3 regions of the Peribacillus sp. 05N428 genome follow, and region 1 is predicted to be linked to each of the others. Evidence: predicted binding sites of a transcription regulator. Region 1 holds the regulator's gene; each other region holds the start of a gene.
The links. The regulator LexA, encoded in region 1, represses DNA repair genes until DNA is damaged. The targets are predictions, from matches to a motif close to CGAACATATGTTCG.
Positions count from the first base shown of each region.

Region 2: AC1DIV_RS18840 (YhjD family protein) is a predicted target of LexA. The motif match lies at 3,057-3,070, and genes of this name have one in related genera.
Region 3: AC1DIV_RS09595 (YolD-like family protein) is a predicted target of LexA. The motif match lies at 4,891-4,904, and genes of this name have one in related genera.

Region 1 covers NZ_JBFTMS010000014.1:63,513-70,757, reverse strand. The annotation lists gene AC1DIV_RS14865 (N-acetylmuramoyl-L-alanine amidase) at 1-167, shown strand, start outside; gene AC1DIV_RS14860 (DUF2642 domain-containing protein) at 773-1,066, opposite strand; gene AC1DIV_RS14855 (LexA family protein) at 1,309-1,947, opposite strand; gene AC1DIV_RS14850 (helix-turn-helix transcriptional regulator) at 2,082-2,306, shown strand; gene AC1DIV_RS14845 (esterase/lipase family protein) at 3,051-4,583, shown strand; gene lexA (transcriptional repressor LexA) at 5,148-5,771, opposite strand; gene yneA (cell division suppressor protein YneA) at 5,927-6,238, shown strand; gene AC1DIV_RS14830 (YneB family resolvase-like protein) at 6,258-6,914, shown strand; gene AC1DIV_RS14825 (DUF896 domain-containing protein) at 6,980-7,213, shown strand.
Region 2 covers NZ_JBFTMS010000022.1:16,962-24,206, forward strand. The annotation lists gene AC1DIV_RS18830 (DUF3006 domain-containing protein) at 1-94, opposite strand, end outside; gene AC1DIV_RS18835 (ComEC/Rec2 family competence protein) at 95-934, opposite strand; gene AC1DIV_RS18840 (YhjD family protein) at 2,627-2,995, opposite strand; gene AC1DIV_RS18845 (TVP38/TMEM64 family protein) at 3,284-3,898, shown strand; gene lepB (signal peptidase I) at 3,932-4,495, shown strand; gene addB (helicase-exonuclease AddAB subunit AddB) at 4,683-7,245, shown strand, end outside.
Region 3 covers NZ_JBFTMS010000007.1:139,965-147,209, reverse strand. The annotation lists gene AC1DIV_RS09620 (NUDIX domain-containing protein) at 1-324, opposite strand, end outside; gene AC1DIV_RS09615 (NAD(P)/FAD-dependent oxidoreductase) at 527-1,741, opposite strand; gene AC1DIV_RS09610 (NAD(P)/FAD-dependent oxidoreductase) at 2,216-3,208, shown strand; gene AC1DIV_RS09605 (SDR family oxidoreductase) at 3,360-4,001, shown strand; partial or broken gene AC1DIV_RS09600 (iron-sulfur cluster assembly accessory protein) at 4,261-4,359, opposite strand; gene AC1DIV_RS09595 (YolD-like family protein) at 4,512-4,850, opposite strand; gene AC1DIV_RS09590 (spore germination protein) at 5,186-6,625, shown strand; gene AC1DIV_RS09585 (GerAB/ArcD/ProY family transporter) at 6,622-7,245, shown strand, end outside.

The sequences.
Region 1 (7,245 bases):
TCAATCTAACTAAGAAAAGTACAGCTGTATACCACACTGTCGTTAGTGGGGATACAGTATATTCCTTAAGCAATTCTTATGGCAGTACGGTTCAGCAAATTAAAGATTGGAACGGTCTTGACAGTCAGTACACCATTACGGTTAACCAGAAATTGCGGGTGAAATGAATAATTAATAATTAATAATTATTTATAATTTCCAGAAGCACACCACGCAGTAAGCCCTTCTCAAAAAGAGAGGGGCCTTTTTGATTCAGGAATATGCATGTAATGAAAAACTGTACATTCTGCCATCCTGATTCGGTCCTTCGATAAAAGCGGGAGGAATGCAAGGGGAAAATAATTTACACAGAAGGCCAAAGTGGACTTGTGCAATTTGGAGTCACTTTCTGTGAGTATATATAATCGCATTATTCAGGAAGTAAGCCTCTGACGGGATTCGAACCCGCACTCCTTTCGTAAGCATAGGCTAGGGGAGAACACGCTTCCCTACGGATTTTCACCGGCAGGAATTCCACCTGCCTCAGCGTAATTGCTTTTCGGTGCTTCTGAAACCCTTACCTTGCGACCCGGTGGCTACAATGTTTTCCGGCGCTCTTCCCTTCTAGAGCTACAGAGGCAAATGCTTATCTTCAATTATAAGATTCTTATAGGGGGTTGTGAACCGCATTATAAAAATATGATGATTTTATTACCCGATATAAACAATTTTATTCTTTTGCATGAAAGGAAAATATACTAAAAATGGCCCCTACTAAAGTTTCCAAATACATTCACTCAATGAAATAAGTAATCTGGGGATAACGGATATGATATTTTAAATCGCCGATTGATAATTGCAGGTGATCAATAGCGACGCCGGTAAGTTTGCCCTTTAATGATTCCTTCATTGTTACGATAGTGATCGTTTTACCTAAATTCATCATTAGATGGTCAAAGAGAACAGGTTCTGTGGGAATTGTATAAGTCGGTGATAAAGTTTTCATCGTTTGCGGAAAGTTGCTCGTACACGCATAATGACCTGGCATAAATACGTTATCTTGGCTTCCATATGGATAATTTCGCATGAATTATTCCACTCCTTTATTAATGTAAGGTATGCCTTTTTTTTTATGGGCTGACACAAATTAAAAGGATTTTATGTAAAGACAAATAAAAGAACAATACTAAAAAGCACAAACCATGATGGCTTGTACCTAAAATGCAACAGCAATTAAGTTGATAAAAACTGTATGAATTGAATCTATGTATGGCTGCTCATTATTCATTTATTTTACTTTCTTTCCGTATGAAACCCTCGAGTTGGATATTAATCGTATATTTTAATGGCTTGAACCACTTTTCCTAAAATACGGACTCTATCATTTTTTATGTTGTAGGTTTTTTCTTCATAAAAAGGATCCGTGCTGCAGGGAGTGAGTATGATGTTTTCTTCATTGATTCTCACTTTTTTGACCGTAGCATCGTGTCCATTTATCAAGACCACTCCAATTTTCCCGTTATCAAGGTAGGTTGTTTTTTCAACGAGAATCAATGATCCGTCTCTGAATTCTTTATTCATGCTATTGCCATTCACTCTAAGGAAAAAATATTCTTTATCCGATTTAAGCATCGAATTTAATGTCGGCATATAGGCTTCTATATATTCGTTGGTGAAATTAGGCTCTCCAGCAGGGATATTTCCGTAGACACCAATTAATCTTACATTCTTTTCATTTAGGAATTCCATTCCAGGATTATTTCTAACGATAGGCGCTCCTTCAATGAGGTGGGATAGCGGTATTTCAAAACAAGTGGACATCATGCTCAATTTATCCATTAAAGGTTTATTCCGTCCGGATTCCCAAGCTGATACTGCCGTAGGAGCTACTTTTAATACATTTGCCAAATCTTCTTGTGTCATTTTTCTTTCTTTTCTTAACATTTTAATCCGTTCACCAATGTGCATATTTCTTCACCTCTTACTTGAATATACACTATGAGTGAAAGTGAGTAAACGTAAAGTGCGTGAATTTTGCGAAAAATTGTTGGTAACTATACTTCAAGTGTGATATTATTTTTTTAGATAGGTGGTGACAAGATATGACAAGCGTTAAGTTCACACTTAAACAAGCCAGGAAGTATAAAGGATTAACTCAAGATGAAATGGCTAAAGTGCTGAAGATGGCCAAGAGGACTTACATTGACTATGAGCAATATAAGATTCCTTTGCGAATCGATAAGGCTTATTTATTTGCTGAATGTGTAGGGTTCTCGATTGACGATATCATTTTTTTTGACCCTGACCTACACTTCAAATGTAGTTGAAAGTTCAATTGTACCAAGCATTTCCTCAACAGATTGGCCATTTGAATCCATAAAATCCTGACTTCCATAGGACAAGATTCAAGTAACGATGGAAAGAAGGGGAACAAAGAGGAAAGGGAAATTAATTCTTTTGAAGTTGCATAGGAGCTGCTGACATTAGAACATTTGTAAAATACCTGTATGTAGTAAAAGGTGTACAAATCCAAACTTCTTGTGAAAATATACGATTGATACAGTGATTCCAAAAATGTCAGCCAATTGCTGTGAAAGAAAATTATTTACTTAATGTATAGGGCGGACTTCTAAACACCATGAATAGGAGCAAATGGACAATGGCAAATTCGAAGGAAAAGTTAATCTGGATGAACAAGCCCTTATCCTTTGCAGGATAAGGGCTTGTACTCTATTTTCGTGAATTGGCAGCATGTTTTCCTCTCAAAGCACGTCTTCATAAAATGAAAAAGACCCCATACCTAAATGAATGGAAGGCAAATCTTCATACTTTTTCTCCATTATCAATAAAACTTCTTCTAGTTTTTTTCTCCCATCTTTATGAAGATAGCAGGTAATGGTATGCAAAAGTACAATTATATATTAATGAAGGCTAAAGAAGGCTATGGAAGGAGGGCATTGATAATTGGATGAGTTCAAAAAAATTCCAGATGATATTGGAGGAGATAACCCTTGAAAAGGAATGTAATCAATTATGTCGTTTTTCTTGTCCTCATTCTAACTCTATTAATTATGGCAAAGCCAGACATTTCCTCAGCAGGAAAATTGAAACCGCCCTCCGAAACTTTCAGTCCAGGGGATTGGTTTCTTGGAGGTATTCCTCCCAATCTTGATACAAACAAACCACCAATCGTGTTTGTACAAGGGAAAAACGGCAGTTCAACCAGCTGGTATGGTGAAACGGAATATCATGGCGTCAATGATATGTATACCAAAGCGTATGAAGCAGGCTACCAAACGGTTTTTGTTCAGCTTCATGATTCAGCTGGAAATGGATCAGTGAGCCAATATGCCAATGGAAGGCTATTAGCTCAAATGCTTTCAGAAATCAGTAACCATTTCGGGGGCGAAAAAGTAAATATTATAGCTCACAGCAAAGGGGGCCCAGACACCCAAGCGGCTCTAGTCCACTATGGAGCACACCAATATGTTGGAAGGGTGATCACTTTAGCTTCCCCACATCATGGTTCTCACCTAGCTGATTTGGCTTATAGCTGGTATGCGGGCTGGCTTGGTTCCTTATTAGGTCAAAAAGATGAGGGAACTTATTCTTTACAAGTTGGTAAAATGGCTGAATTTCGTTCTGTCACGGATAACCATGTTAACTCTCGTAAAAACTTGTATTTCACTGTGGCAGGTATGAACAGAGGCCCGGTACTATCAGCCTTATCAATGGGGGGACAATATTTATCATCATATGGGGAAAATGATGGACTGGTGAATGTATGGAGTACAAAAATACCCTATGCAACACATTTATTTACGGATCCCAACTTTGATCACGACAATATTCGAGTTGGCTCAGCTGTATTTTCAAGAATTGAACCCTATTTAAAAAGCACATCCACCACTGGGATTCCTGCATATCATGTCAATTATAAAGAACGAGTTGAAGATGATGTCATTACAACCGCACTCGCTCAAACCGTTCTGGGTGATGTCCTGAAACAAAATGTCTGGGTCGAACAAAGCTTCCATGTAAATGAAGCGGCCCCAGGTAATATAAGCATATATACAGCCTCAAATGATGTCGAGGTTGAATTGATTTCTCCATCCAATAAAAAGTATTCACCTTCCTTAAAGGTCCATTCAGCCAAAAATGAAACTTCCTTTTTTAATGGTGCAACCATCCAATCATTCTACAGAAATAACCTTGAAATTGGTGACTGGAAAGTACGAATGAAGACTAAATCGCCAAAAGACGCCTTCCTGTTCACAGCCCAATTTAACGAAAAGAATCCCATTACATTAAGTATGGCCGGTAAAGTTAAGCAAAAAGATGCAAAATTTTTAATAAAGAATCCAATGAATGATAAAAAAAGACCAATCAGTACAACATTTTTGGTTCATCTGATAGATGAAACCGGTAATGAAATTAGTGAAAAAAACTCAATTAAGGCAATGGATACTGAAAATTTTACTGGCACCCTTCCAGAAGTACCTAAGTCAGGTGTTTATAATGTAACAATAGATGTTAAGGAAAAAAATGTGGATGGTACCGAAAGAACCCGGACGCTGATTCGTTCGGTCTATATTGAGAAATAGCGAAATGCCTTCTCTTAGTTGAGGAGGCATTTTTTTGATGAAATATGAGGTAGGTGCGAAATGGTACGGGTAACTAGGGAGATGGTAATTCCGCCAATGTAAACAGCCGTACTCCTATATAAAAGTATTAATTCAACGGGTGTTAGGTGGATATATTTAGGAGTGAGTTCCCTGGAAATAAAGATTTATGCTTGGTAATGAAAGATCTAATGAGCAAGGAAACATTCATTAAGCAAATTGCTCCTTATGGCCAGAAAATTAAACAGGACATATTGGTGGAATGACTTGGTCGATCTAACCTTATTAAAGTGAACCAAAGGTTAAAAGTGAAATTAATTGTAAAGGGGGGATTTTAAACCCTCTTTTTTTTATTTCAATGAGCTTTCTTCCAAAGTACATATTACCAGAAAGGCGATGGTCTAACTTTCATCCGTTATAAAGGATGTTTAATTTCCCATGAAACTAGATTCTATTAAAAAATATTTCAATATCTACTCTTCCAAATGCATATTGAGAGAATTCTGGACATAAATTAAACAAACAAAAAAAGCGCGGGAAGCGCTTTTAGTGTATTTGTCTATATAAGCCTATTACTTTTCCAAGTATCGAAACATCTCGTAAAATAATTGGTTCCATATTTGAGTTCTCAGGCTGAAGCCTTATGTAATCCGGTTCCTTAAAGAATCGTTTTACAGTGGCTTCATCATCTTCCGTCATCGCCACGACGATATCTCCATTATTGGCACTGCTTTGTTGTTTCACGATGACATAATCTCCATCATGAATTCCTGCTTCAATCATACTTTCACCCATGATTTCCAGCATGAATACATGGTCATCATGTGGAACCATGCTTTCGGGAAGCGGAAAGTATTCTTCAATGTTCTCAATAGCTGTTATCGGCATGCCCGCTGTTACTTTTCCAAGTAACGGCACGTTCACGACATTGGCTTTGGGAATATTGTTCGCTTCCTCCAAATTCATTATTTCAATGGCCCTTGGCTTGGTTGGGTCACGTCTAATAAGGCCTTTACTTTCCAGGCGGGATAAATGTCCGTGTACTGTTGAACTTGATGCAAGTCCCACTGCTTCGCCAATCTCCCGTACGGAAGGCGGATACCCTTTTTGGCGAACCTCTTCTTTAATGAAATCAAGAATATCTTGCTGCCGTTTTGATAGTTTTGTCATTTGTGCACCTCTTCCCCAATGTTCTTTGCTACATTATAGCATGGCCCCCATCTCTATACAAACATAAGTTCGAATTTTGTTGTTGACTGAAACAAACGTTCGTATTATAATTTGATCATAACATACGAACGAACATTCGCTTTGGAGGGATTATTATGAAAAAATTATACAAAAATTATATTTATACGATTCTATTAGCGGGATCAGTATTCATCTTTTCAATTTTATTCTCTTGTACATTGAACAATGATCAAAAAAAGGATTTCCTTTCTATAGAAGTAAGCGAAGGTGACACCCTATGGGGAATTGCCGAAGAATATGAAGAAACAAATTTGACAAAAAAAGAATTCATTGGTTGGATAGAAGAGAATAATGGAGTCAGTGCGGATTCGATAAAACCTGGACAAATCATTGTCATACCGGTTAAAGGGGAAGAACTTGTCCAGAATTTGGCCAGTGAGCAGTAAGTAGTAAAGGTAGGGTATTATGAAGGCGGTAATCTATTGTAGGGTCAGCACCGAAAAAGAGTCACAGGAAACATCATTGGCAAGGCAGGAAGATGAATTAGTCAAATTGGCTGAAAAGATGGATGTGGAAGTTGTCTCCATTATAAAAGAACAGGCAAGTGGTTATGAGTTGAATCGGGATGGCATTTTTGACATGCTCGAACTATTTAAAACCAAAGAAGCTGAAGTCCTTTTAATCCAGGACGAAACAAGACTGGGAAGAGGGAATGCCAAAATAGCCCTTTTCCATGTCATCCTTAAAGAAGATGTGAAAATTTATACGCTCTCACACGATGGGGAGCTGGAGTTATCGGATTCGGATGCCATGGTCATCCAGATAGTGGGCATTGTAGAAGAATATCAAAGGAAACTACATAATCTTAAAATAAAGCGCGGAATGATGAGAGCCGTTGAAAAAGGGTACCGTCCTCAAAAAAATCTTCACAACCAAAGGAATTCCACTGGAAGGGACCGTATGGAGATTCCTATTGAAGAAATTATTAAACTGCGTGCCAATGGGTTGACATTCTCAGAAATCGCAGCCACATTAAGGGGCTTTGGATACAATGTATCTAAGGCTACTGTGAACAGGCGTTTTCTCGAACATCAAATGAATACAAAGGAAAGTAAATCATAGAACTTGTAATTTCGCTTTTTTTTTAATACCATGACAATATCCGCAGATTATGAAGGAGCGAAATTATGTTATCAAAAGAAAAAATAGCCCGTATAAATGTACTTTCTAAAAAGGCAAAGGCTGAAGGCTTGACGGAAGTTGAAGCGAAAGAGCAAACCCAATTGAGAAGTGAATATTTGGAAACATTCAGAAAATCCATGTCCGACACGTTGGAGCATGTGAAAGTCGTGGATCCAGAGGGTAATGACGTCACTCCTCAAAAGATAAAAAATATAAAAGAAAAACGAAATTTACATTAATGCTTGGATTCCTCTGATGGAACATTCCATTT
Region 2 (7,245 bases), on a different contig from region 1:
GAAGAGCACTTTTAGGGAAATCCTTCATGTCACCACCATCGATTTCAACGACAGCGATCTTTCCTTCGAAGCGATCAATAATTCCTTGTACCAATTATTTCACCGTCTTTACAGTAATTTTCTGACCTGTAGAAGTAAAAATAATGTTACCTGATTTATCTGTGCGATAAGTTTTGGCTTTCACTGAATTCAACCGTTTTATAACAGTGGAAGTAGGGTGCCCATAGCCATTTTTCCCTACACTGATTACAGCATATTTCGGTTTTGTTTTGTTAATGAAAGCTGAACTTGTCGATGTTTTTGCACCATGATGGCCTACTTTAAGTAAATCCACACTTGGTACCAGTTTTTTAACCAGCATATCTTTCTCTGCTTTTTCTTCGGCATCACCTGTAAACAAGAATGTTTTTTTGCCGTGTTTAAGCAACAGGACAGCACTCCAATTATTTAAGTCAGACTTAGCATAGTCCTTAACAGGTGCAATGAATTTAAGGGAATTATCCTTTGCTTTAGTGTTGATTTCCACTCCCGTCTTCGCTTTTTTTATTGTAAGCGTCTTCTTCTTAACAGTCGTTAAAAAGTCTTTGTATGCCTGGGTAGTATGTGAAACTTTAGGGGCATACACAGATTTTACATTAATCGATTTAATCACATGAGCAAGACCGCCAACATGATCCGCATCTGGGTGAGTGGAAACTAATGCAGTAAGTGTTTTTACCTTTTGTTTTTTTAGGTAGGCAACAACCTCGTCGCCCTTTCCTTTACCGCCGCCATCGATTAAAACGTTTTCATTACCGGTTTGTATCAGGATTGAATCTCCTTGTCCAACGTTGATAAAATGTACCTTTACATTTGAGGCTGCCTCAGTTGTTTTAAGTCCAGTGAATAAAGATAAAACAAGAACAGCCACCAGTAGAATATTTATTTTCTTCATTTTTCCCCTCCGGTTAATAATTTACCATGTGTAACCGGAAAAATGGGAATATGGGAATATGGACACGATTTTTATTTGTGGTAAAAAAAGGGAAATATCGTCTAGGCTTATGTTTAGGGAAAATGATCCTGGGTATTTATGATTAATCTCTTGAATTAAAATGAAAACCATTATTTTAAAGAGTCAATCACTAAAAAATCTATTCCTCTCAGAAAAGAGTGTGAAGTTGGCATATATTAAAGGAGCAGGCTGCGTAGAAAGTTAGTATTACCAACAAAATATTTTGTTAAAGAGATTGTTACTGTTTTTTTAGGATTTGTACAATTTAAACGTTGATTACCCCCCCCAGGCACTCGCTTTCCGCGGGCGGTCCGAGAGCCTCCTCGGCGCGTTTGCACCTTTTGTTCCAACCAACTTTGTTTTAAAATTTAGATAGGAACCCTTTTGGCTACAAATTAAACCATGCAAATAAAACATTGCATGGTTATCATAAGAAATTAGGGATGGGTATAAGTTTCCTTAATGATTGGCTCCTTAATACATAATATGAAAGACACCGATGATGTATCTTTTGTTCAGTATTTCACAAATGGTTTTGTTTTTCTGGAAGTTCTTTTTGCTTTATACGTTTAATATAAAGGGGGTGTTACTAGTAGATAATACTAGTTATGGATATGCAATTAACATCTTTCTCAATAACGTTGTACTGACACTAAAATGATAGTTTAGACGTATAGTTATAATAGATGAATGGAAATTAAAATGTCGCTTAATAATGAACAAACGGGCCAGCCTTTTAATCGTTAAGGACATTTTCGTCGAAACTGTTGCCTTAATTCAGTAAGCAGTAAGTGCAAACGGCTTGTGTAACAAGAAGAGGAGAAGCGGCTATGGCAGTCCTCGGTTCCTATAATAGGGAAGAGGATAGTATACCATACCAGGCAGCTTCGACTTTCTGCCGTTTAATCATCAAGAACGAAGGCGATGCTATGCATACAGCAAACTTTTAATGAAGGATGCCATAACTAGGGAACTTGAAGTAACGCAGTTAAATGTAAAAGGTATTTTCAGAAGAAGATATTATCTATCTGAAATCTGAAATCCATGGCAGACATTTCATCCGACATGATAGAGCTTGATCCAATAGCATGGGCTTTTTAAGCGTCCCATCGTCCTAAAGGAATTTCCATTCATTCGATGCAGGGATTGGTTGATGGCAATCGATCAGGGCAAATCATGGGATACGTGTTACATTCTGCGGCGGATCATGATATTGGTTACTTTTACATCGATTTGTCGAAGCTGACTGTTTTCCTATCCTTTTCTTCAATATGATGAGTCGATCATAACGGGTGCCACTCCAACCTTTGTCATGGAGCATGTAATTAACTTTCATTTAAGGAATCTTAAAACTAAAATTGTTAGGATATTCAGTATGCACTTGATTACATAGGTTATGCCTTGATCGAAAAGTAATCTTTCACGGAGATGACTCCATGGTTTGAACTAGCCAATTAAATTATGATGTTATGGAATATTCAAACAGGGGAATGGAGGTAAGTGAGTCTAATCGATCTTGATCATGAAAGACTCCCTTACCTTTATGCCAGGAGAGATGCGGTGCTTTTTTATGGTCATCCTTTTTACGTCCAAGGGAATTTGTATCCTTCCGGAAGGCTCCGTTGTAACCCGTTAATCCCTTGAGGGTTTTTTTTCGAAAAAGTAATAACATAACAAGTCTTCGGTTTTGTTGCGAAGGCGGGGATTGAAATAATTATGATGTTCCTCGTATCCTTTATATAAAAAACAATACATCGTGAAGGATTCATCGCGTTTGATTTCACTAACCTTAATATTCTCTTTGCGCAAATAGCGCCGTACCTCGGCAAGTTCGTCTTGAACCACTTTTAAAATATGTTCGACTAGCTCCGAATAGGGCCTTTTTAATTTAAACGGACTAATTTCGATGACCTTGAGATCCCGGTTTAAGACTGTAATAACCATAGGGAGGTAGATGGCTTTTTCAATCATATTTCGGTCACCTTCTGGAATGCGGGTCATCATGACCGCCCCTTTCTAAATAGCGCGTTTTTAATACTAATATGTATCTTCCGTAAAAATAAGAACATTTGTTCCGTTTTTATCCTAATGTATTTTCAGTGGTTATGCAAGCAGTTTTGATAAATCTAGAAATATTCGTTAATAAGATTATGTTTTCCGGAGATAGGGAAAGTATGAAGATATATGGATAATAATTCTTGCAATTTCGGGGGAAAGTGATATATCTAAAATAAACGGTTTTTAATAAGTTTATGCTGCTTTGATGGCAGCATGTCGAGGGAGATAATTATGGATTTGGATACTATACGTGAGTGGTTTACACTTGATCATATATCGGCACTTATTCAGCAATATCGCTCATTCGGTCCAATTCCCGGGATCTTACTGCCGATGCTGGAAGCTTTTTTGCCTTTTTTGCCCTTAGTGGTGTTCGTGCTTGCCAATGCAACGGCATTTGGTCTCTGGTGGGGGTTTTTATTTTCTTGGATTGGTGCGGTAGCGGGGTCCTTTTTGATCTTTTGGATTATTAGAAGATATGGTCAAATGAGGTTTTTCCGATTTTTGCAAAAGCATAAACAGGTGCAGAGGTTGATGGTTTGGGTTGAGAGCCATGGATTCGGGCCTTTGTTCATATTGCTCTGCTTCCCTTTTACACCTTCGGCTATCGTTAATATCGTTGCAGGGCTATCAAAAGTCAGTACCCTGCAATATGGACTTGCAGTAGTTGGAGGGAAGGCGGTGATGATTTTTACGATCAGTTTCGTAGGTTACGATTTAGTATCATTGATTCATAAACCTGTGCGAACGATCATTATCGGAATCGTCATCTTTATCCTATGGTATGTGGGGAAAAGACTGGAAGTCCGGTTAAATAAAAGCATGAAGAGAGAAGAAGGGCAATAAATTAATATATAAATGCAGTAGGGGTTGAACTAGATGGAAAAAACAAACAAGAATTCTTTATCCGATTGGATAAAACCAGCGATGATAGCTTTTGTTATTTACATCTTAATCCGTACATTTCTCTTTTCAAGCTATGATGTTGAAGGAAAGTCGATGCAGCCGACCCTTGAAGATGGAAATAAACTTGTCGTGAATAAAATCAATTACCAGATTCATGATATCAACCGTTTTGACATTATTGTTTTTCATGCGAATTCACAAGAAGATTATGTTAAGCGGGTTATAGGGGTTGCAGGTGACCGTATTCGTTATAAAGATGATTGGCTATACGTAAATGGTGAGAAAGTGGATGAGCCTTATCTTGAGAAATTCAAGGAAGGTTTCCCAGGACAGGATTTTACAGGTGATTTTACATTAAAAGAATTGACGGATATGACCAAAGTTCCGGAGGGCAAGCTTTTTGTCATGGGTGATAATCGTCTTGAAAGTGCTGACAGCCGTCACTTTGGTTATATACCGGTAGAAAATGTTGTCGGTAAAGTGGATGTTCGATATTGGCCGGTCAATGATTTCAATTTTAAGTTTACAGGTGAGTGATTGTGAAGCCCGAGTATGATGCGGGCTTTTTCTTTTGGGGAAAACGCGAACGTACGGTTGGTGTTTTTTTAAGGGAAACGGTAAAATAATAGAAGGTAAATCTAATTGGAAACAGAAACCTAGTCATAAAGACGAAAGTATTTCTGGTATGATGGATCTAGATATTATGTTGTAAGGGGGAAAAGAGATGTCACTCCGTTTTTTACTGGGAAGATCGGGTACAGGGAAAACTTCGAATATATTGGACGAAATCCGCTCTAAATTGGCAGAAGATCCCGAAGGAAATCCAATTATCTACCTCGTTCCTGATCAGATGACGTTTCTATCTGAATATAAATTAATTAAAACACCAGGCCTTGCCGGAATGATCCGGACACAGGTTTTCAGTTTTAGCAGGCTTGCTTGGCGCGTTCTTCAGGAAACCGGGGGGATGAGCCGGCTGCATCTGGACAGTGTTGGCGTTAATATGCTGATACGGAAGATCATGGATGATAAAAAGGAAGAGTTAAAGATGTTCAGTCGATCTGCTGATAAGCAGGGGTTCATTGCACAGATGGAGCTAATGCTGGCTGAGTTCAAGCAGTATTGCATCCAACCTGATGACATTCAAAACTATTTGGCTGAAACCTCACAGGCCGGCAGCGGCATTCAGGATAAACTGCATGATCTTGAATTGGTCTATCAGGCTTTTGAGGATGAAATGGTCAATAAATATTTAGACTCCGAAGATTATTTCACTTTGCTGATCGAAAAAATGTCAGAGTCTTCATATATAAGGAATGCGGATATATATATCGATGGTTTTTATAGCTTGACTCCACAGGAATTATTGATTGTTGAAGAAATGATGAAGCTGTGCAGGAGTGTAACGATCTCGCTGACGTTAGATCAGCCCTACAGGCAATATGCTCCGGATGATTTGCAATTGTTCAGGCAAACGGGAAACCTTTATCATCACCTATATCAGGCTGGATTGAGGAATGGCATACCGATTTCAGAAGATCGAATCTTAAAAAGATCGGAAAGGTTTGGAAAGAGTCCGGGGCTGAATCATCTGGAAACTTATTTTTCCATTCGTCCTGCACGAACGTTTGAGCAGTCACCTGATGTAACGATCGCCCAGGCAGTTAACCGCAGAGCTGAGATTGAAGGAGTTGCCCGGGATATCTTGTCGCTGGTCAGACAGAGACAGCACCGTTTCCGTGATATTGCGATTTTAGTCCGTAACGGGGAAGCATACGCAGATATTTTACAAACCGTTTTTCGGGATTATCAAATTCCCTTGTTCGTCGATTCCAAGCGGACGATGCTGAATCATCCTCTGATTGAACTGATTCGTTCGACTTTGGAGATCATCAATGGCTATTGGCGTTATGAACCGGTATTTCGTGCAATCAAGACAGAGCTTCTATTTCCGCTGCAAAAAAACCACGATCGGATGCGTGAACAGGTAGATAAGCTGGAAAACTATGTGCTGGCACGCGGCATTAAAGGAAGCGGGTGGACGTCCAAAGATCGTTGGACCTACCGGCGATTCCGCGGTCTGGAACTCGAGGACCGGAACCAAACGGATAAGGAAATGATGCTTGAGCAAGAGTTGAATGAAATGAAGCAATTATTTACCGAGCCCATCTTGAAGCTATCAAAACGGGCTAAAAAGGCTGCTAATGGCAGGGAATTGTGTGAAGCCCTTTATCTATATCTTGAAGAATTGCATATACCGGAAAAATTGGAAAAGCTGAAACTGGAGGCAGAAGAAGCAGGTGATTTGGTATCGGCAAGAGAGCATGAGCAAACATGGAATGCGGTTGTCGACCTATTGGACCAATTCGTTGAACTGCTGAGCGGGGAAGAGCTTTCCATGAAACAGTTTGCGGTAATCATTGAAGCTGGTCTGGAGTCTCTTGAATTTTCTTTGGTACCGCCGGCAATTGACCAAGTATTAGTCGCTAATCTAGATTTATCCCGCCTGGATGATGTGAAGACAGCTTTTGTTATCGGTTTGAACGAAGGGGTTCTGCCGGGAAAAGCTGTATCTGACGGGATATTTTCAGATAGTGATCGTGATGTGCTGCTGGCTGGTGGACTTGATGTTGCCCCAAGTTCGAAAGTGCGCCTGCTGGATGAGGAGTTCACAGCGTACAAAGCATTCACTACGCCTGCCGAGGCCCTTTATTTATCATATCCGCTTGCCGATGAGGAAGGGAAGGCGCTTTTACCTTCATCCTATTTGAAACGGGTAAGGGACGTATTGCCTAACGTTTCCGATGTGTATTATATGAACGATCCGTCCGATCTGCCTGCAGAGGAACAGGTGAAATATGCAGCGAATCATGATGTGGCCCTTTCGTACCTGGCTGCCCAATTGCAGCTGAAGAAAAGGAACTATCCAATCCATTCACTATGGTGGGATGTATATAATGCCATTATTGATGATGAAATGGCCGGTCCTTCAGCAACTAAGGTTTTATCGAGCCTTTTTTATCAAAATAGGACAAAGAAATTAACTGAGGAAACAAGTAAGCAATTATACGGTGAGAGCATTCTTACGAGTGTATCCAGGATGGAAATGTTCAATAGCTGCCCGTTTTCCCATTATGCGGCTCATGGCTTGAAATTGAGGGAAAGGCAGATTTTCCGTTTGGATGCCCCGGATATAGGCGAGATGTTCCATGGAGCGTTGAAAATGATCTCCGATTACTTGAAGGAACATGATATTCCTTGGTCTACATTGACCCCGGAACAATGCT
Region 3 (7,245 bases), on a different contig from region 1:
AGCTTCATATAATTCATCCAATTGAGCATTTACTTCATAACTGAGCGGTTTAAGTAAAAATATCAACATATTATCACTTATATCCCCTTTGATGACTCCGCTTCTCACTCCTACGATGCCTTCGATTTCTGTATGAATGCCCGTCTCCTCCAGCACTTCCCTTACGACAGCTTCATCGACGGTTTCATCATTTTTGACAAAACCTGCCGGAAGCGACCATTGCCCTTTCAATCCGCCATACCTTTTGTTCACGACAAGCCACTCACCTTTATCGGATATCACAAGGCCGGACACTGCCAGCCAAACATTTTTGCAATGTTCCACCAAAACCCACTTCCCCTACATTCATTATTTAGAAAAGATGATGCCAAAGATAATTTCCTTGATCAAACTTCGTCATCCCCATTATATTCCACACAAAAAAATTGCATACTCCGCTATGACACACTCATCGATGGATGGGATGCCAATGGAAAAGCCATTCAGGGACAATCCCCAAATGGCCATTTTTGATCTATCGAAAAAATTAAAGGACGTTGAATTTACCCTTTTTAGCAACAAGTGAGGCTCCGCCAATCATTAACAATGCCCTGTTATCAACCATTTTCTTCATGAATGATGCAGTCTTACCTGTAACTTTCTTGCCGAAGACAACACCAATCGCATTATCTTCACCGAGTGAACATACCGTTCCTTTGTTTTCGAAAGTGAACGTTTCCAGGTCGCTTTCGTTACGAACCAATTTAGTCAGGTTCTTCGCAATGACCTCACCTTGCTGCATCGCTATTTGTGCAGTAGGTGGATATGGACGATTAATTTCCTCGTTGATGATCAAAGCGCAATCCCCTACGATGAAGATATCGTCATGCCCCGGTGCCCGCATGTCAAGATTCACTTTAATACGTCCGCGCATAGCTTCAAAACCGGAAGTCTCTATCACGGAGTTTCCACGTACGCCAGCTGCCCATACAACGGTGCCCGCTTTGATTTCTTCCACTTCATCTTCACCTTTTGCCACGATGATGCCTTCAGGAGTCGCCCCCTTGATCGGTGTGCCGATTTTGAATTCCACACCTTTTTTCTCAAGGTAAGATACTGCATAATCCACCAATTCCGGATCGAAGCCAGGGAGGACGGCTGGGGCTGCCTCCACACAGTACATGCGGACCTTTTGGAAATCGATGTCGTATTCTTTACAAAGTTCAGGGACACGGTTAGCCAATTCGCCAAGGAATTCGATACCCGTAAATCCTGCTCCTCCAACAACGATCGTCAAGCGGTCTTCATTCTTTTCGACCTCAGTACTGTACGTCGCGAATTGCAATTGGATATGGTCACGGATTTTACGTGCCGTGTTCACGTTAGAGATAGAGAAAGCATATTCTTTTAGCCCCTGGATTCCGAATGTTTCCGATTCAGGTCCAAGACCAATCACTAAATAATCATAAGAAATTTCGCCGTTTTCAAGGATGACTTTTTTGTTCTCCGTTTTCACTTCCAAAACGGAATCCTGGATGAATTTAACTTTGCTGTTAATGACACTTTTGATTGGATAGCGCACACGATCATGATGAAGCGTTCCAGCGGATGCTTCATGCAGCCATGTTGTTTCATAGTGGTAATCATTTTTGTTAACTAATACGATTTCTGCTTCATTTTGACCTAACGCCTTCTGTAAGCGAGTAACAGTCATCAATCCACCATAACCTGCTCCTAAAACAACGATTGTTGGCTTTTTCAAAAGTATTCTTCCACCTTTACGATATTTTCTTGTGATGCTTTCCATAACTAAAATATATTGTCTATCTTTATAATTTCCATTATAAAAAGCACTCTTATACATTTGTGACGTATTTCACGTAACACTTCATAAATGTCATAAAAAATTCATAAAAAATTTACCAAATGATATCTAAGTAAATATTAGTCTTTTTCCTTACCTTTTTCAAGTAACAAACCGAACTTTTTCGGGTTGAAATATAGCCGAAAAACATTACTTTTCACCCAGTTGCGACCATATTTATACGTTATGCTCAACATTGGCAAAGGGTAATTTCACCCAGATTTGAAAGCGGATACAAACCATCCATCACGAAAACGCACAAATATAGTCAAAACTTTCTCACTTTTCTAACTTTCTCCGTTTTTTAAAAGATCATCTATGTTAAAATAAGAGAATAAATTTCAGCAAACCTAGTATATCGGAGGGATAACGTTGGAAGTTAATGAAAAAGTTTATGATATTACAATCATTGGCGGAGGCCCGGTTGGATTATTCACTGCATTTTATGGAGGAATGAGACAGGCATCCGTAAAAATCATCGAGAGCCTGCCACAATTAGGCGGACAATTGTCGGCCCTTTATCCTGAGAAATACATCTATGATATCGCTGGTTTCCCCAAAGTGCGAGCTCAGGAGCTAGTGAATAATTTGAAAGAACAAATGGCAAAGTTCGAACAGGATGTCGTCCTGGAGCAAGCCGTTCAAGAAGTGGAAAAGCAAGCCGATGGAGTTTTCAAGTTAACGACTGATAAAGAAATCCATTACTCCAAAACGATTATCATCACAGCTGGAAATGGGGCTTTCCAACCCCGCCGCATCGAAATTGAAGATGCAAAAAAATACGAAAACGGCAACCTTCACTATTTCATCGATGACCTCAATCATTTTGCCGGCAAAAAAGTGGTGGTCTTCGGCGGTGGGGATTCAGCAGTGGACTGGGCCTTAATGCTGGAGCCGATTGCCGAGAAAGTGAGCATCATTCACAGAAGAGATAAGTTCCGTGCCCACGAACATAGTGTAGAAACACTTAAAAATTCAAAAGTGGAAATAAAGACTCCATACATACCTGCAGAGTTGATTGGTACAGACGGACGTATCCATACAATTGTCATCAAGGATACAAATGGTGACGATACAGAGACCATGGATGTAGATGCAGTCATCGTCAATTACGGCTTCGTTTCTTCTCTTGGTCCCATTAAGGAATGGGGACTTGATATCCAGAAGAACAGCATTTTGGTGAATTCCAGAATGGAAACGAATATCCCGGGAATTTATGCAGCAGGTGATATTGCAACCTATGATGGCAAAGTAAAATTGATTGCCAGTGGTTTTGGTGAGGCACCCACTGCCGTCAATCACGCCAAGCAATATATTGACCCAAAAGCAAAAGTTCAGCCGATGCACAGTTCTTCCATGTTTTAATTATATTACGCAAAAACCGGCTTTCATGGCCGGTTTTTTTGTCCCCAATCCGATGATTGTGGATAAGTTTTTTCAATTAGTTATCCACAGTGCTTACCCTTTTCATTCTATGGGTAAAGAGTAGTAGAAGCCATGAAAGGGGAATGCATCCATGAATATTTTAATTGCAGGGGCCAACGGAACGACCGGAAAGCAGATCATTGGGGAATTATCAAAAAATCCGCAAATGACCGTATACGGGATGATCAGGAAAGAGGAACAGGCTCAAACGATAAAAGAACTCGGCGGGCATCCAATCCTTGCAGATTTAGAGGGAAATGTGGATAAAGCAGTGGATAACATGGAAGCCATCATTTTTGCCGCCGGATCTGGACCTAAAACAGGGACGGATAAAACGACAGCTGTGGATAAGAATGGAGCCATTAAACTGGTTGATGCCGCCAAAAAGAAAGGGATCGAACGTTTTGTCATGTTAAGCTCTGTCGGTTCTGATGATCCGGAACAAGCCAAAGAAGAAATGCGCCATTATCTTGAAGCAAAACATGATGCCGATGAACATTTAAAAGCAAGCGGGCTGACATACACGATAGTCCGGCCGGTTGCTTTGACAAATGAACAAGCGATCGGAAAAATCTTTGCGGATGAGAAAGTCGATCATACTGATAAGTCCATTCCAAGAGCCGATGTCGCCTCCGTTCTTGCCCAATCTGTCACAGAGGAAAAAACGTTCAATAAAACATTCGAGATATTCAGCGGCACCCTCCCAATCAAGGAGGCCCTGAACAATATGTAAGCCAGCATGAAAAAGGGGCAGTTGTTAAATTCCCCCCTGGACTAGACAGTAGAAACATTCAAAGAAAAGCATGTTTGCCTACCGTTTTTTCTAAAAAACGTTGTAGTTGATTTCAGAAATCCAATAAGGTTTACAATAAAAAACGTAATGATAATCTAGTCTCGTGTTAGGATGAGACCATCCTGAATCCCTTTTGTCAAAACAAACTAAAGGAGGCACTTATTAAAGTGCCCCCTTTTTCCGAAGTATTGGAGTTTACTTAGCAGTTCTCCGGCGTGCCGGCGTTTTTTGCCGTTTTGAAGGAAGACCCGCAACCGCATGAAGCGATGGCATTTGGGTTTTCGATCGTAAAGCCTCCGTAATGGGAAACGCTGCCCCAACAGAAACTTAGTCGGTCACTGAACGATATATCACACTCGTATATTTTTTCGCACTTACGTATTTACCGTAACGTGTATTTTCTATTATTATAGCGGCTGGCTAACCGGTGTACAAGTCCGAAGAAGAAATTTATTCGATAACTTCCACGGCAATTATGTCGGCCATCTTTACTCTCTCCACTTCATCAGGTTCCGTTTTCAGGCGCACTTCCTTATATACAGGATCGACGTAATGTATGCGTCCAACTATTTCGTGATTAAAGCCGTCCACCCACTTCGTAATTTTCACCGCAAAATTATGTTCCATCGAATAGCAGATACGTTGGTCAAATTCCTCAAATTGAAACTCGTCTATAATGGGTTTTTGTTGACGGTAATAATCCGTATCTAAGTCACGCAGCATCTTCGTATATTCAGGAAGAAAGGCAGCCGGCGCCCACTTTAATTTTCCGCGGTCACGTAACGTCATAATACGTCAGTCCCTTCGTATGGATAACGATATTATAACACGAACACACGTTCTATAAACATACAAAAGAAAACCCCGAATTAATTCGAGGCTAAGCGTACTTCAAGAGCAAATGCTTCCCCAAGATTAGTGAGTACGAATGAATCGACATAAACATCATTTACCTGCTCACTTTTCACTTATCTGTGTATTATTAACTCTCCAATAAAAATAGGAATCAATTTCATCATTCGGAGGATTTCAAGTAAGTCTAAGGCTCTTTCAAAACGGAATATTTTAAAAAATTGTGGGGAAAATACGATAAACTTTCCGTTTTGGAGAAAAGAGGAACTTTAATGAAAGCCGACCGATCTCTATACAAAAACGAGAAGTCACTGCAAGGAATGCTATTCCATAGCTCAGACTTTAAAACGAGTGATTTCATGGCCAGCGAAAGACATTATCGGCTTTTCTATTTGGATACAATGATTGAGCTTCCCGTGGTGCAAGACCATATTATCCGCCCTTTGCTTCGCAACACGGACATCAGCGTACGCGAAGCAGTGTCCATTCTAGATTACAGCGAGACCGATCTACTTTTGGTTGCATCGCAGGCACTGGTCGCAGGGAAAACGGTAGTTCAAATCGACGGCGAAGCGAAACTATATTTGCTTGGAACCGAGCTTAACAAAGAACGTGCGGTAAACCTTCCGGTAAATGAACGAGTGCTGCGCGGTTCCAACCAAGCATTGATAGAGAACCTGGATACGAATCTCAACCTAATGCGAAAGTTGATCTCAACAACCGATATTGTCGTAAAGTCCTATCAGCTTGGCCGGAGGTCGAATACAAAAGTTGCCGTACTTTACCTAAGTTCTCTCGCGAACGAAGATGTCATAAAGGAGTTTAATCGCAGGATTTCGAACATTGACATCGATTATCTTGAAGCACCCGGTTTTCTCCAGGAGTTGATACAAGATAAAAAATTCTCGTTGTTTCCGAAAATACTCGTAACTGAAAGACCAGACCGGGTAAGATCATACTTGATGGATGGGAAAATCGCGATTTTGACCGACGGTTCGCCAGATTGCCTTATCGTTCCAGTTTCGTTTTGGGCTTTCTTTCAAACCCCAGACGATTATCAAATTGGTTGGCTATTCGGCAGCTCCTTACGGTTTCTTCGTATCGTCTGCTTTATTTTCACGATACTCTTACCAGGTGCTTACGTCGCCCTTGTTACATTCGACCCCCGTATTCTACCGTTCGAAATTGCACTTACGCTGCAAAGCTCTATGGAATACGTAGCGATGCCACCTGTACTCGAAGCAATAACGATGCTGCTCATACTCGAAATCTTGCGAGAAGCAACAGTTCGTCTCGCAAGTCCGATTGGCCAAACCATCGGCGTGGTCGGCGGTATCGTCATTGGTACCGTCGTCGTTGAGTCCAATTTGATATCCAATATGATGGTCGTCATTGTAGCACTAACGGGAGTTACTTCTTTTATTATCCCTTCTTATGAAATGAGCAACACGGCCCGTATACTGACGTACCCTTTTATATTTATTGCTTCGTTCCTCGGGTTGATAGGTTTGGAGCTAACATTTCTCTTAATGATCACGCATTTGGCTCGAACTAACACGATGGGGATTCCGTACTTTTACCCTGGGATTAGCGGCGGTACGATTAAAGATACGTTTTTCAGGGGACCAATCAGAAGCTTGAAAAAACGTCCGAAAGAAAGCTTGGCACAAGACGAGACAAGAATTAGAGATTCAAGGTGGCCGACAAAATGATACACTTAGAAAAGATTTCCACTAACCAGCTTTTTTGCCTCGTTGTTCTGACACAAGTGGGCGTTCATGTTTTGTCGATCCCTTACCTAGAATCCCGCCACTCGGGCTACGACTCGTGGATTTCCATATTGCTCGGGGGAGTAATCGCTCAAGCGGTCATAATGATCATCTATCAACTCGGAAAAAGATATGACGATCGAACGTTGCCCCAGTACATATTCACAATCATCGGAAAACCGTTAGGATCGGTCCTGAACTTATTGTTTGCAGCGTACTGCGTACAATCTAGCATTATGGTAGTTGTTTCTTATTCCGATGTCCTCAGCCGTTGGGTGTTATTTGAGACCCCCTGGTACGTGTTAATCGGAATATCTATTGCAATTGCAGCGTATATCGCTTCATCTACTCTCCGTTCAATCGCTACAATTACGCAGACGATCATGATTATGTATCTAATTTGCTTTGTGATTATATTTATTAGTGGAATGGGAAAAGGGGACTTGCGTCATTTACTGCCTATTGGTACGCATGGGTTGGGATCGATTTTTAAGGATACTCTGCCTGCCTTTTGGGCGTACGCAGGGTATGAACTTCTCTTGTACGTTTTTCCATTCGTAAAA